Linked DNA regions of Gluconacetobacter diazotrophicus PA1 5. Each later gene encodes a partner of the first gene's protein in a complex. Links are inferred from orthologs where the notes say so. Each region holds a gene or a part of one and is shown on either strand. Other genes may lie near its edges.

Region 1 (7,737 bases):
GGACGGACGATACAGAAGGGAATTGGGTGCGATGACTCCCAAGATCGCCCGTTTTCTGGCCGAACAGGCCCCTGCCACGCCTTGCCTCGTCGTCGACGTCGATCGTGTCGAGGCCCGCTATCAGTCGCTGCGCGCGGCGCTGCCGCTGGCGCGCATCTATTATGCCGTGAAGGCCAATCCGGCGCCGGCCATCCTGCGCCGGCTGGTGTCCCTCGGCTCGGCGTTCGACGCCGCGTCGTGGGAGGAAATCCGCCTTTGCCTCGCGGCCGGGGCCGCCGGGGCGGACATCTCGTTCGGCAACACGGTCAAGAAGGCATCCGCGATCGCCCAGGCCCACCAGGCCGGGGTGACCATGTTCGCCTTCGACAGCATCGAGGAACTGGAAAAGCTGGCGCGTCACGCCCCCGGTTCGCGCGTCTATTGCCGCCTGATCGTCGAGAACGAGGGCGCGGAATGGCCGCTGTCGCGCAAGTTCGGCACCACGCTGGACAGCGCGCGCGACCTGATGCTGCGCGCCCGCGACATGGGGCTGGACCCGTACGGCCTGTCGTTCCATGTCGGCAGCCAGCAGACCAGCACCGATGCGTACGAGGCCGCGATCGCGCGGGTGGGCATGCTGTTCACCGACCTGGCCGCGGCCGGTCTGAACCTGCGCATGGTCAATCTGGGCGGCGGCTTCCCGATCCGCTACCGCGAGGACGTGCCCGAGATCGACCGGTTCGCGGTGGCGATCAGCCACGCGATGACCGAGCATTTCGGCAATGACCTGCCGGAAATGATCGTCGAGCCCGGGCGCTTCATCGTCGGCGATGCCGGCGTGGTGTCGTCGGAGGTCGTGCTGGTCACGCGGCGCGGGCAGCAGGACGGGCCACGCTGGGTCTATCTGGATATCGGCCGCTTCGGCGGGCTGGCGGAGACCGAGGGCGAATCCATCCGCTACGGCATCCGCACGCCCCATGACGGATCGCCCGCCGGGCGGGTGGCCATCGCCGGCCCGACCTGCGACGGTGCCGACATCATGTACGAAAAGGCGCCCTACGCCCTGCCGCTGGACCTGGCCTGCGGCGACCGGATCGAATTGCTGTCGACCGGGGCCTATGTCTCGACCTACTGCTCGACCAGCTTCAACGGCTTCGCCCCGCTGACTGAGCATTATATCTGATGGACCGTGCAGGGGCGTGATGCCCCGCACACCGATCGGATCATAACGAATCGGTTTCCAAAGGCCGGCGGCCTTTGGCTCCGGACTGCCCCCTACTCGACCGCCGCGCGCAACCCGGCCCCCGCTGCCAGCGGGCACAGCGGCAGTGCCCCGGCCAGGAAGGCGCCCAGCAATTCCAGGTCCGGCGTCCAGGACAGGCCGGTCTGCGCCGCGTCCAGCGCCGCCGCGCCGAAGATCAGCGCGGGGGTTGCCAGCGGCAGCACCAGCAGCGGCAGCAGCACGCCGCCGCGCCGCGCGCCCAGCACCACGGATGCCGCCATGCCGCCGATCAGCGACAGCACGATCGTGCCCAGCGCCAGCCCCCCCAGCAGGATCGGCAGGACCGGCAGCGGCAGTCCCAGCATGATGGCCAGCGGCCCCGCCGCGACCAGAAGCGGCAGGCCGGTGGTCAGCCAGTGCGCCACCATCTTGGCCAGCGCGACCAGGGCGGGCGGCAGGCCCGACAGCATCAACTGGTCCAGCGACCCGTCTTCCAGTTCGGACCCGAACAGGCGGTCCAGCGGCAGCAGGGCGGCCAGCAGGGCGCAGACCCAGACGATGCCCGGCGCCATCCGGCGCAGCAGTTCGGGCGACGGGCCCAGCGCCAGGGGAAACAGCGCCCCCGCCAGGATGAAGAACAGCACGGCACCCAGCGTGTCGGCCCCGTGACGCAGCGCCAGCCGCAGGTCGCGCCCGATGACGGCGGCCAGCAGGGCGGGAATCGACGCGTTCATGCCCAGTGGTCCGCGTGGGAGTGGTCCGCATGGGAATCGAATCCTGATTCCATCCCAAAATCCGGCGCCGGTTCGGTCGCGCCGGGCAGGACCAGGGTTTTCGCGTCCGGCAGCGGCAGGGGAACATGGGTGGTTGCAATCACGATTCCGCCAGCCTCCCGATGGGTCTGAAACAGCGTCTCCAGCAGGCCGATCGCCATGCTGTCCAGCCCCAGGCTGGGTTCGTCCAGCAGCCATAGCGGCGCCTGCGCCAGCACCACCCGCGCCAGCGCGGCCCGCCGTTTCTGCCCGGCGGACAGCAGGCGGGCGGGCAGGTCGGCCAAACCCGAAAGATCCAGCGCCGCCATGGCCCGATCGGGATCGGACCCGCCCGCCCGCGCGGCCAGGAACAGGTTTTCGCGCAGGGTCAGGCCGGGTTTCAGCGCGTCCTGATGGCCCAGATACGCAATGCGCGCGGCATGGGCCGTCCGGTCCGACAGCGCATCGATCCCTGCCCACAGCACATGGCCGCCTTCCGGTTTGCGCAGCCCTGCCAGCACGCGCAGCAACGTGGACTTTCCCGCCCCGTTCGGCCCCGTCAGCAGCAGCGCGTCACCCGCGTCCAGCCGCAGCCCGACGCCGTCGAGAACCAGCCGTTCCCCGCGGAAAACCGAGATATTTTCGACATCCAGCAGCGGGCTGGCCGAGGCGGGAAAGGCAGGGATGGCGATGCTCCTGGGCTCGTGGTCGGGGGTGACGGCCCCGGGTCCGTCACGGGGTCTTCCCGCGTTCTTGTTACCGGGGCTGCCTTGTGTCGCAACCGCGTCCGGGTATGTTCTACGACCGTTGGGAGATCAAGCCGGTTGTCCAGAGGGATCACACCGCCAGCGCGGAAGTCGTGCTTCAGTTGGATAATCCGTTGCTGACGCCTCGGAGGAAAAACCAATGAAGTCGGTTGGGCACGATTCAATCAAGACAGGCCGTTCGCTGCATGTGGACGGCAAGACGTACCATTATTTCTCGATTCCTGAAGCGGAGAAGACGATCGGCGACGTCAGTCGTCTTCCGGTCAGCCTGAAGGTGCTGCTGGAAAATATCCTGCGCTTCGAGGATGGACGCTCCTACAGCGTCGACGACGCCCGCGCGATCGCGGCATGGCTGCCCAAGGGCGCCAGCACGAAGGAAGTTCCCTTCAAGCCCGCGCGCATCCTGATGCAGGATTTCACGGGCGTTCCCGCCGTCGTCGACCTGGCGGCGATGCGTGACGGCATCCTGAAGCTGAAGGGCGACCCGCAGAAGGTGAACCCGCTGGTTCCCGTCAACCTGGTCATCGATCACTCGGTGATGGTGGACGTGGCCGGCACGCCGGACGCGCTGCAGAAGAACGTCACGATCGAATTCGAACGCAATGGCGAGCGCTATGCCTTCCTGCGCTGGGGCCAGGAAGCGTTCGAGAACTTCTCGGTCGTGCCGCCGGGCACGGGCATCTGCCACCAGGTGAACCTGGAATACATCGCCCAGGCGGTGTGGACGGCGCATGTCGACGGCAAGGATTATGCCTACCCCGACACCCTGTACGGCACCGACAGCCACACCACGATGGTGAACGGCATGGGCGTGCTGGGCTGGGGCGTCGGCGGGATCGAGGCCGAGGCCGCGATGCTGGGCCAGCCGATCGCGATGCTGATCCCCGATGTCATCGGCTTCAAGTTGGTCGGCAAGCTGCCGGAAGGCGCGACCGCGACCGACCTGGTGCTGACGGTCACGCAGATGCTGCGCAAGAAGGGCGTGGTCGGCAAGTTCGTCGAATTCTTCGGCCCGGCGCTGGATCACCTGCCGGTCGCCGACCGTGCGACGATCGCCAACATGGCCCCGGAATACGGCGCGACCTGCGGCTTCTTCCCGGTGGACGAGCTGACGCTGCATTACCTGCGCCAGACCGGCCGTGACGAACACCGCATCAAGCTGACCGAGGAATACCTGAAGGCCCAGGGCATGTTCCGCACCGCGGAATCGCCCGAGCCGGTGTTCACCGACACGCTGGAACTGGACCTGTCGACCGTCGTGCCGTCGCTGGCCGGCCCGAAGCGCCCGCAGGACCGCGTGCCGCTGACCAACGCGACCTCGGCGTTCGAGACCGAGCTGACGGGCGGCCTGGGCGTTCCCGCCGCCGACGCGCACAAGAAGGCGAAAGTCGCCGGCACGAACTACGAAATCGGCCACGGTGACGTGGTGATCGCCGCCATCACGTCCTGCACCAACACCTCCAACCCGGCGGTGCTGATCGCGGCCGGCCTGGTGGCGAAGAAGGCGCGGGCCCTGGGCCTGAAGCCGAAGCCGTGGGTGAAGACGTCGCTGGCCCCCGGGTCGCAGGTCGTCACAGACTACCTGAACCGCGCCGGCCTGACGGAAGAGCTGGATGCGATGGGCTTCAACACCGTCGGCTATGGCTGCACGACCTGCATCGGCAATTCCGGCCCGCTGGAAGATCACATCGTCGATGCGATCGAAGGCAACAAGCTGGTCGCCGTGTCGGTCCTGTCGGGCAACCGCAATTTCGAGGGCCGTATTTCCCCGAACGTGCGGGCCAACTACCTGGCCAGCCCGCCGCTGGTGGTCGCGTACTCGCTGCTGGGCACGATGCGCGAGGACATCACCACCGCGCCGCTCGGCACCTCGAAGGACGGCAAGCCGGTCTATCTGAAGGACATCTGGCCGACCAACAAGGAAATCGCCGAACTGATCGGCTCCTCCATCACCCGTGAGGAGTTCATCAAGCGCTACAGCCAGATCAGCAAGGGCACCAAGGAATGGCAGGCCCTGAAGGTCGCGACCGGGTCCGAGACCTACAAGTGGGATCCGAGCTCGACCTACGTGCAGGACCCGCCGTACTTCCAGGAGATCACCCCCGAGCCGAAGCCGAAGGGTGACATCGTGGGGGCCCGCGTGCTGGCGCTGCTGGGCGACAACATCACTACCGACCACATCTCGCCGGCCGGTGCGATCAAGGAAAGCTCGCCCGCGGGCGTCTACCTGAAGGAACATCAGGTTTCCAAGGCGGACTTCAACTCCTACGGCTCGCGTCGCGGCAACGACCGGATCATGGTGCGCGGCACCTTCGCGAACATCCGCATCAAGAACGAGATGCTGCCGGGCACCGAAGGGGGCCTGTCCAAGCACTTCCCCGACGGGAAGGAAGGCTCGATCTACGACGTCGCGATGGAATACAAGAAGGAGGGCGTACCCCTGGTCGTCTTCGGCGGCAAGGAATACGGCATGGGCTCGTCGCGCGACTGGGCGGCGAAGGGCACCCTGCTGCTGGGCGTCCGCGCCGTCGTGGCCGAAAGCTTCGAGCGCATCCATCGCTCCAACCTGGTCGGCATGGGCGTCCTGCCCCTGCTGTTCAAGGACGGCGTGACGCGCAAGACGCTGGGCCTGAAGGGTGACGAAAAGATCGACATCCATGGTCTGGACAAGATCACGCCGCGCATGACGCTGACGATGACGATCACCCGCGCCGACGGCTCGAAGGAAGACGTGCCCCTGCTCTGCCGCGTCGATACGCTGGACGAGGTCGAGTATTACCGGCATGGTGGCATCCTGCAGTATGTCTTGCGCGGGATGACCAAAGCTGCCTGAGCCGCTTTTTTCTCTATCTGAAATGTCTGGCGCCGGCCCGGGTTCTCCCGGGCCGGCGTTTTTTGCCGACCCGGTCGTGCGGGCCGAGCGCATCCGCAAGGTCTTCGACGGGCAGGATGTCCTGCGCGGCATTTCGCTCAGCGTGACGCGCGGCGAACTGGTGTCGATCATCGGGCCGTCCGGCTGCGGCAAATCGACCTTCCTGCGCTGCCTCAATTTTCTTGAAATTCCCGATTCCGGTTCGGTCTCGATCGCGGACGTGACCATCGCGCGCACCAGCCCCCGCTGGACCCGCGCGGACGAGGACGCGGCCCATCGCCTGCGGGCGCATGTTGGCATGGTGTTCCAGTCCTTCAACCTGTTTCCCCACCGCACCGTGCTGGACAACGTCATGCTGGCGCCCGTCCGCGTGAAGCACGTGAAGCCCGACATCGCCCGGGCCGATGCCCTGGCCCTGCTGGACAAGGTCGGCCTGGCCGCGATCGCCACCCGTTACCCGGACACGCTCTCGGGCGGCCAGCAGCAGCGCGCCGCCATCGCCCGCGCGCTGGCGATGCGCCCCGACGTGATGCTGTATGACGAACCGACCTCGGCCCTCGATCCCGAACTGGCCGAGGAAGTCCTGTCGGTGATGCGCGCCCTGGACGCGGAAGGCATGACCCAGATCGTGGTGACGCACGACATGCGCTTCGCCCGGGCGGCGTCCGACCGCGTCGTGTTCATGGATGGCGGCGAAATCGTCGAAATCGACGATCCCGACACGCTCTATGTCGCCCCGAAGGATGCGCGCACCCGCCGGTTTCTCAGGTCCATGTTATGAGGCTGTTTGTCGCATTGCTGCTGCTGGCGGCGGTCATGGTGGGACATGCCCATGCCGCGCCGCTGCGCTGGGCGTCGGATGCCGAGGCGAACGTGCCGTTCGTCTTCCACGACCCCGCCGACCAGTCCCGCCTGACCGGTTACGAATACGACATCGCCCAGGCCATCGCCCGCCGTCTCGGCCGTCCGACCCAATTCGTGCAGAACGACTGGGACGGGCTGATTCCCGGCCTGCAGCGCGGGCTGTACGACATGGTCATCGACGGGATCGAGATCACGCCCGAGCATGAACAGGGCGTGCTGTTCAGCCATCCCTATTACGTCACGTCGGAACGCATCACCGTCCGCCGCGACCAGCAGGGGCTCGATACGCTGGCGGCGCTGCGCGGGCATGTCGTCGGCACGCTGAAGGACACCACGGCCGAACGCATGCTGCAGGCCGACCCCACGATTCGCATCCGATCGTACGAGGAAGAAACCAACGCCTACACCGACCTGAAGAACGGCCGGCTGGATGCGGTGCTGCTGGACGGCACCATCGCGCTCTATTACGGCGCGCCCGATCCGGGGCTGAAGCTGGTGGGGGACCCGATCGGCCGGGTGGCCTACGGCGTCGCCTTCGCCCAGGGGAACACCACGCTGCGCGACCAGGTGAATACGGCGCTGGACGGCATGATCCGCGACGGCGAACTGCACCGGATCCTCGCGCGCTGGAACCTGTGGACGCCTGCCATGGCGGACCTGACCATGGATGCGACCACGCCCGATATCGCGCCGGACGCAATGGCGGCATTACATGGCGGCCACTGCCCCCGCCACGGCTGGCGCGCGCGGGTGGACCGGTATGTCAGCTTCCTGCCGCTGCTGCTGCATGGCGCGGTACTGACGCTCGCGGTGTCGGCCTGCGCCATGGTGGTGGCGGTCGGGCTGGGGCTGGCCCTGGCGCTGCTGCGGCGGTATGGGCCGCGCTGGCTGGGGGCGCTGGCGACGCTGTATGTCGAAATCGTGCGCGGCACCCCGCTGCTGATCCAGATCCTGTTCATCTTCTATGCCCTGCCGGGCATCGGGCTGCGCCTGTCGCCCTTCGTGGCCGGCGTCGTGGCCCTGGGCATGAATTACGCGGCCTACGAGGCCGAGAATTACCGCGCCGGCCTGCAATCCGTCGCACGCGGCCAGGTCGAGGCCGCGCTGGCCCTGAACATGACCCACATGCAGGCCCTGCGCTTCGTGGTGGTGCCGCAGGCGGTGCGCATGGTCATCCCGGTGATGACCAACGATTTCATCTCGCTGCTGAAGGACTCGTCGCTGGTCAGCGTGATCACGCTGACCGAACTCAGCCAGACCTATGTGCGGTTGTCCTCGACC
Region 2 (5,387 bases), 2.2 Mb from region 1 along the record:
GTCTGGGCCTCGGCCGCGCGGGCCGCGATTTCGGGGATGAACTGGATGGCGGTCGCCTGCCGCCAGGCCTCGGCGGCGTCGGCGTAATGCATGCGGGCGGCTTCCGCCTGGCCCAGCAGCAGGTACCCCCGGAAGCGGTTGGGGTCGTCGGGGGCCATGCGGGCCAGGCCGGTGCGCAGTTCCGCCAGCAGCGCGTCGTCGCGATGGTCCTGGGCATGCAGGGCGGCCAGGCGCGGCGCCAGGGGCTGGGCCGGCAGCGCCGGATGGCCGCAGAGCAGGTACAGCCCCACCGCCGAAGCCGGGATCAGCAGCAGCGCCACCACGACGGCCGGCACCCTCGCCGCGCGGCCCAGGCTCCGTGCCGGCGCCGCGTCGGTGGCCAGCAGCCGCCGCTGGACTTCCAGCACGGCGCCCAGATGTTCGCTGTCCGCGATCAGCCCGTCCTGCCGGTCGCGGTCCAGTTCGGCCAGTTGCGCGTAATGCAGCAGCAGGGCGGATGCGCGTTCATCCGTCAGGCGGTCCGTGCGGCGAATCGCGACGATCGCGGGCAGCAGCACGACCGTGCTGAGCAGGAAAATGCCAATCCAGATCATAAGCCCCTCAGCGCGGTCCGGTCAGGTCGGTCAGGCGCGCGCGTTCGGCGTCGCTCAGCGGCGCGGGCGCGGTGCCCCGCGACCGGCGGAAGGCCAGGGCGGCCGCGCCGATCCCCGCCAGCAGGGCCAGCACCGGCATGCCCCACAACAGGAGGGTGCCGATGGTCAGCGCCGGGCGCAGCCGGATGAAATTGCCGTAGCGGCCGACCATCCAGTCCATGATCTGCCGGTTGGACTCACCCCGGGCGACGTGATCGCGCACCACGTGGCGCAGGTCGCGGATCAGGAGCCCGGCACTGCTGTCCTCGATCGATTCGTTCTGGCAGACCAGGCAGCGCAATTGCGCGCCGATCGCCTCGGCCCGGGCTTCCTGGCGCGGGTCGGGCAGCATTTCCGACGGATCGTCGACCGCCGCCGCCGCCAGGGGCGACAGCCCGGCGGCCAGGACCAGCGTGACCAGCAGGGTGCGCGCCGTGGTCCTCATGAATGCAGGCTCGCGGCCAGGGGCAGCAGCGTGCCGCGAACCGTGTCGGCGTCCAGCGCGGCGGCGCTGTGCCAGCGGATCACGCCGCCCGGCCCGACCAGGAAGGATTCCGGCACGCCGGACACGCCCCAGTCGATGGCGGTCATGCCCGACAGGTCGCCGGCGATGCGCGCGTAGGGGTTGCCGGCGCGCTTCACGAAGCCGGCGGCGTCGTCCGGCTTGTCCTTGTAGGCGATGCCCCAGATCGGCAGCCGGTCCTTCAATGCGTTCAGTTCGGGCATCTCCGCGACGCACGGGATGCACCAGGACGCGAAGAAATTCACCAGGACCGGCGCCTGCAGCGCGCGCAGGTCGGCGGTGCCGAATCCCTGGCCGGGGGTCTGGTCCGGCAGCTTGAAATCGGGCACCGGGCGGTTCAGCACCGGGGCGTGGATGTCGTGCGGGTCGAACGATCCCTGGCTCATGCCCGACAGCATGCGCCAGAACGCCACTCCCGCCACCCCGGCGGCGGCCAGCGGCGCCGCCATCAGCAGGCGCCGCCGCGCCAGGTTCGGGGGATGCGGCACGGTACCGGTCATTGCGCGGCCACCATGCCGGGGGCGGCGGCGCGGCGCGGCGCGCCGACGCGCGTCCGCCGGTCGGACAGCGACAGCGCCCCGCCCAGCGCCATGATCAGCCCGCCCAGCCACATCCACGGCGCCAGCGGATTGTAGTGCAGGCGCAGCACGTAGGTCGGGTCGGCGTCGGTGCCGTGCCGGTCGCCCAGCACGCCGTACAGGTCGGACATCAGGTTGGTATGGATGGCGACCTCGGTCGTCGTCTGGTTCTGGCTGGGGAAGGTGCGCTTGGACGGATGCAGCACGGTGACCAGCCTGCCGTCATGCCGGACCTCGATCGTCGCGATCAGGGACGTGTAGTTCGGGCCGGGGGCCGCGCGGATCGCGGTCAGGGTCCAGGCGTCGCCGGCCAGCATCTCGGTCTGGCCGACCCGGACCTCGACGATGCGGTGCTGGGCCTGCGACATGGCGGCCAGCCCCAGCACGCTGATGCCGACGCCGGCATGGGCCAGGGCCGCGCCCAGCGCCGCGCGCGGCAGCATGCGCGCGCGCTGCAGGCTGGCGCCGGGCGGGATGCGGAACAGGCGGACGCGCTCGGCAATGTCGGCGACGCTGGCCGCGATCACCCAGACCGCGCCGGTCGCGGCCAGCAGCGGCAGCACGTCGCGGATGCGCCAGGCCATCAGGCAGAAGGCGAGGGCGGTGACGATCCCGGCCCACCACAGCCGGCGCAGCACGGGCCAGAACTGGGCGCGCTTCCACGGCATCATCGGGCCGAACCCCATGAAGGCCAGAAGCGGAATCGCCAGCGGCGCCGCCGTGGCGTCGAAGAACGGCTTGCCGACCGAAATCGTCTTGCCGAACAGCAGCGACATGAAGGGCGGATACATGGTCCCGGTCAGCACCACCGCGCAGATCGAGCACAGCAGGATATTGTTCACGACCAGCAGCCCCTCGCGCGAGACCGGCGCGAACAGGCCGCCCGCCACCAGCGCCGGCGCGCGGATCGCGAACAGCAGCAGCGACCCGCCGATGACCAGCGCCAGCAGGCCCAGGATGAAGATGCCGCGCGCCGGGTCGTTGGCGAAGGCATGGACGGAATTGAGAATGCCCGAGCGGACCAGGAACGTGCCGGACAGCGAGAACGAGAATGTGCCGATGGCCAGCAGCACGGTCCAGATCTTCAGCGCCTCGCGCTTTTCCACCACGATGGCGGAATGGACCAGCGCGGTGCCGGTCAGCCACGGGATCAGCGACGCGTTTTCCACCGGGTCCCAGAACCAGTAGCCGCCCCAGCCCAGCACGTAGTACGACCACCACGACCCCAGCGCGATGCCGCAGGTCAGGAAGCACCAGGCCGCGACGGCCCAGGGGCGGACCCAGCGGCCCCAGGCGGCGTCCACCCGTCCCTCGATCAGGGCGGCGACGGCGAAGGCGAAGGGCACGGCGAAGCCGACATAGCCGGTGTAGAGAATGGGCGGATGGAAGGCCAGGCCCGGGTCCTGCAGCAGCGGGTTCATGCCCTGGCCGTCCATCGGCGCGGGCCAGACGCGGTCGAACGGATTGGACGTCGTCAGGCAGAACAGCTGGAAGCCGGCCGAAACGCCGCCCAGGACCGCGATGACCCGCGCCCGCAGGGCAGAGGGCAGGTTGCGGCCGAACAGTGCCACCGCCCCGCCGCAGATCCCCAGGATCAGCGCCCACAGCAGTACCGATCCCTCGTGATTGCCCCATACGCCGGTGATTTTGTACAGCAGCGGCTTGGCGGCGGCGCTGTTGGCCGCGACGTTCTGGACCGAGAAATCGTCACGCACCGCCGCATCGATCAGGCATGCGAAGGAAAAGGCCAGCGCCAGCATCTGCCCCACCGCCAGGGCGGGGGCCAGCGCCATCAGCCGCGGGTCGCGCCGCCGCGCGCCCACCAGCGGCAGGATCGCCTGCCCGCCGGCCAGGCAGCAGGCCAGCGCCAGCGCGAAATTGCCCAGTTCCGGCGTCATGACCGGTTGGCCTCGCCGTGGCGCGCATCGCCCACGGTCATGGTGTTCCAGCTTGCGGCGTCGGGGGCCTTGCCGTAGCGCGGGTCCCACTTGCCGCTGCGGCGCAGCGCCTCGGCCACTTCCTTGGGCATATAGGTCTCGTCATGCTTGGCCAGGACCTCGCTGGCGCGGAAGGCGCCGTCCGGCGCCACGGTGCCGACGGCGACCACGCTCTGTCCCTCGCGGAACAGGTCGGGCAGGATGCCGGCATAGCGCACGGTGACGGCGGCCTGGCCGTCGGTCACGTCGAACAGCGCGATCGGCGTGTCGCCCTGTGTCTGGCGCCGCACCGACCCCGCCACCACCATGCCGCCCAGCCGGATCGTGCGGTCGGCGGCCGGCGGATGGGCCCGGACCTGCGACGGCGCCATGAAGAAGACGATGTTGGACGAAAACGCGTTCAGCACCAGGGCGGTGGCAGTGCCCAGCCCCAGCAGGCACGCGCCCACCAGCCACAGGCGGCGGCTCTTGCGGGTCATGCCTGCCGCCCCGTCGCCTGGCGGGCCTTCGCCTCGACCGTGGCCAGGCGGGCTTTCGCTTCGACCGTTGCCAGGCGGGCCTTCGCCCGACGCAGGCGCAGCGCCGCACCGCCGCCCAGGATGATGGCCAGCCCGATGGTCATGCCATAGGACGCGACGATATAGGGCAGGTGGGTCATGCGACGGCTCCGTCCAGGCCCGCGCCGGCGTCCTCGCGCGCCGCCGGGCGGCCGCGCCGGGCGGCCAGGGCGGTGCGCACCCGGCTTTCCATGATGGCGGCGCGCAGGCGCGCGACACGATGGCGGCGAAGCCCAGCGTGAAGCCAATTGTGCAGACCAGCAGCGGCCACAGCATGGCGGTGGACATGGTGGGCGCGCCGGTCAGGGCTGATGCTGTCGGGCTGGTGCAGGGTGTTCCACCACTGCACGCTGAACTTGATGATCGGCAGGTCCACCGCGCCGGCCAGCCCCAGGATGGCGGCGGCGCGATAGCCGCGCTGCGGTTCGTCGAACGCGCGGATCAGGGCGATATGGCCCAGATAGAGGAAGAACAGGACCAGCACCGACGTCAGGCGCGCGTCCCATACCCACCACGTGCCCCACATCGGCTTGCCCCACAGCGAACCGGTGGCCAGGCAGACGGCGGTGATGGCGGCGCCGACCGGCCCGATCTCGACGGCCGCCAGGTCGGCCAGCGGGTGCCGCCAGACCAGAGACAGCAGGGAGCAGACCGCCAGCGCCATGTAGCCCGACGAGGCCAGCCACGCCGCCGGCACGTGCACATACATGATCCGCACGCTGTCGCCCTGCTGCCAGTCGGCGGGCGAGAAGAACAGCCCCCAGACGATCCCGGTTATCGAGAGCGCAAGGGCCGGCCAGGTCAGCCAGGGCTGCAGGCGCGCCCCCAGCCGGAGAAACCGTCCCGGGTTGGCGTAGCGATGGAAAAAACCGCCGGTGCGTGCGGCGAGGCTCTGCGTGGCGTTCAAGACGGTTTCGTTCCCCCCGCGTCCGGCGGAGGGCTCCTGTCACAATCTATGCATCCGTCGTATGACGGCGGGGGCGTTTCGCTTTCCGGTCCTACACTATCATGCGAAGAAAGGCACGGCCTGTGCCGATCATGGCAGATTGTTCACCCACGCCGGGCAGGCCGGCCGATTCCTGGGACAGGGGACTTTCCATGCTTTTCGCGATCATCTGCACCGACAAGCCGGGCGCGCTGGAAACGCGCATGGCCACCCG

Evidence for each region. The genes of interacting proteins can lie anywhere in the genome.
Region 2: the proteins of ccmB (region 1) and ccmE are in contact, whole or in part, in a solved structure (PDB 8CE8), measured with the Escherichia coli proteins. The link is inferred for Gluconacetobacter diazotrophicus PA1 5 from one-to-one orthologs.

Annotation. Positions count from the first base shown.
Region 1 is NC_010125.1:1,351,950-1,359,686, forward strand. What follows is about bases 96-3,056. They hold ccmB (heme exporter protein CcmB), read right to left. Parts: upstream 1,936-3,056; coding sequence 1,255-1,935; downstream 96-1,254. Other genes in these bases: GDI_RS06415 (type III PLP-dependent enzyme), read left to right, coding at 96-1,162; ccmA (heme ABC exporter ATP-binding protein CcmA), read right to left, coding at 1,932-2,645; acnA (aconitate hydratase AcnA), read left to right, coding at 2,860-3,056. In the rest of the region: more of GDI_RS06415, read left to right, coding at 32-95; more of acnA, read left to right, coding at 3,057-5,553; GDI_RS06435 (amino acid ABC transporter ATP-binding protein), read left to right, coding at 5,576-6,373; GDI_RS06440 (ABC transporter substrate-binding protein/permease), read left to right, coding at 6,370-7,737. UniProt on the Escherichia coli protein: Required for the export of heme to the periplasm for the biogenesis of c-type cytochromes.
Region 2 is NC_010125.1:3,537,292-3,542,678, reverse strand. Bases 2,389-5,387 are described here. They hold ccmE (cytochrome c maturation protein CcmE), read right to left. Parts: upstream 4,150-5,387; coding sequence 3,628-4,149; downstream 2,389-3,627. Other genes in these bases: GDI_RS16295 (YciI family protein), read left to right, coding at 5,326-5,387; GDI_RS16305 (hypothetical protein), read right to left, coding at 4,146-4,328; GDI_RS16315 (heme lyase CcmF/NrfE family subunit), read right to left, coding at 2,389-3,631. In the rest of the region: c-type cytochrome biogenesis protein CcmI, read right to left, coding at 1-593; GDI_RS16325 (cytochrome c-type biogenesis protein), read right to left, coding at 601-1,077; GDI_RS16320 (redoxin domain-containing protein), read right to left, coding at 1,074-1,655; more of GDI_RS16315, read right to left, coding at 1,652-2,388. UniProt on the Escherichia coli protein: Heme chaperone required for the biogenesis of c-type cytochromes. Transiently binds heme delivered by CcmC and transfers the heme to apo-cytochromes in a process facilitated by CcmF and CcmH.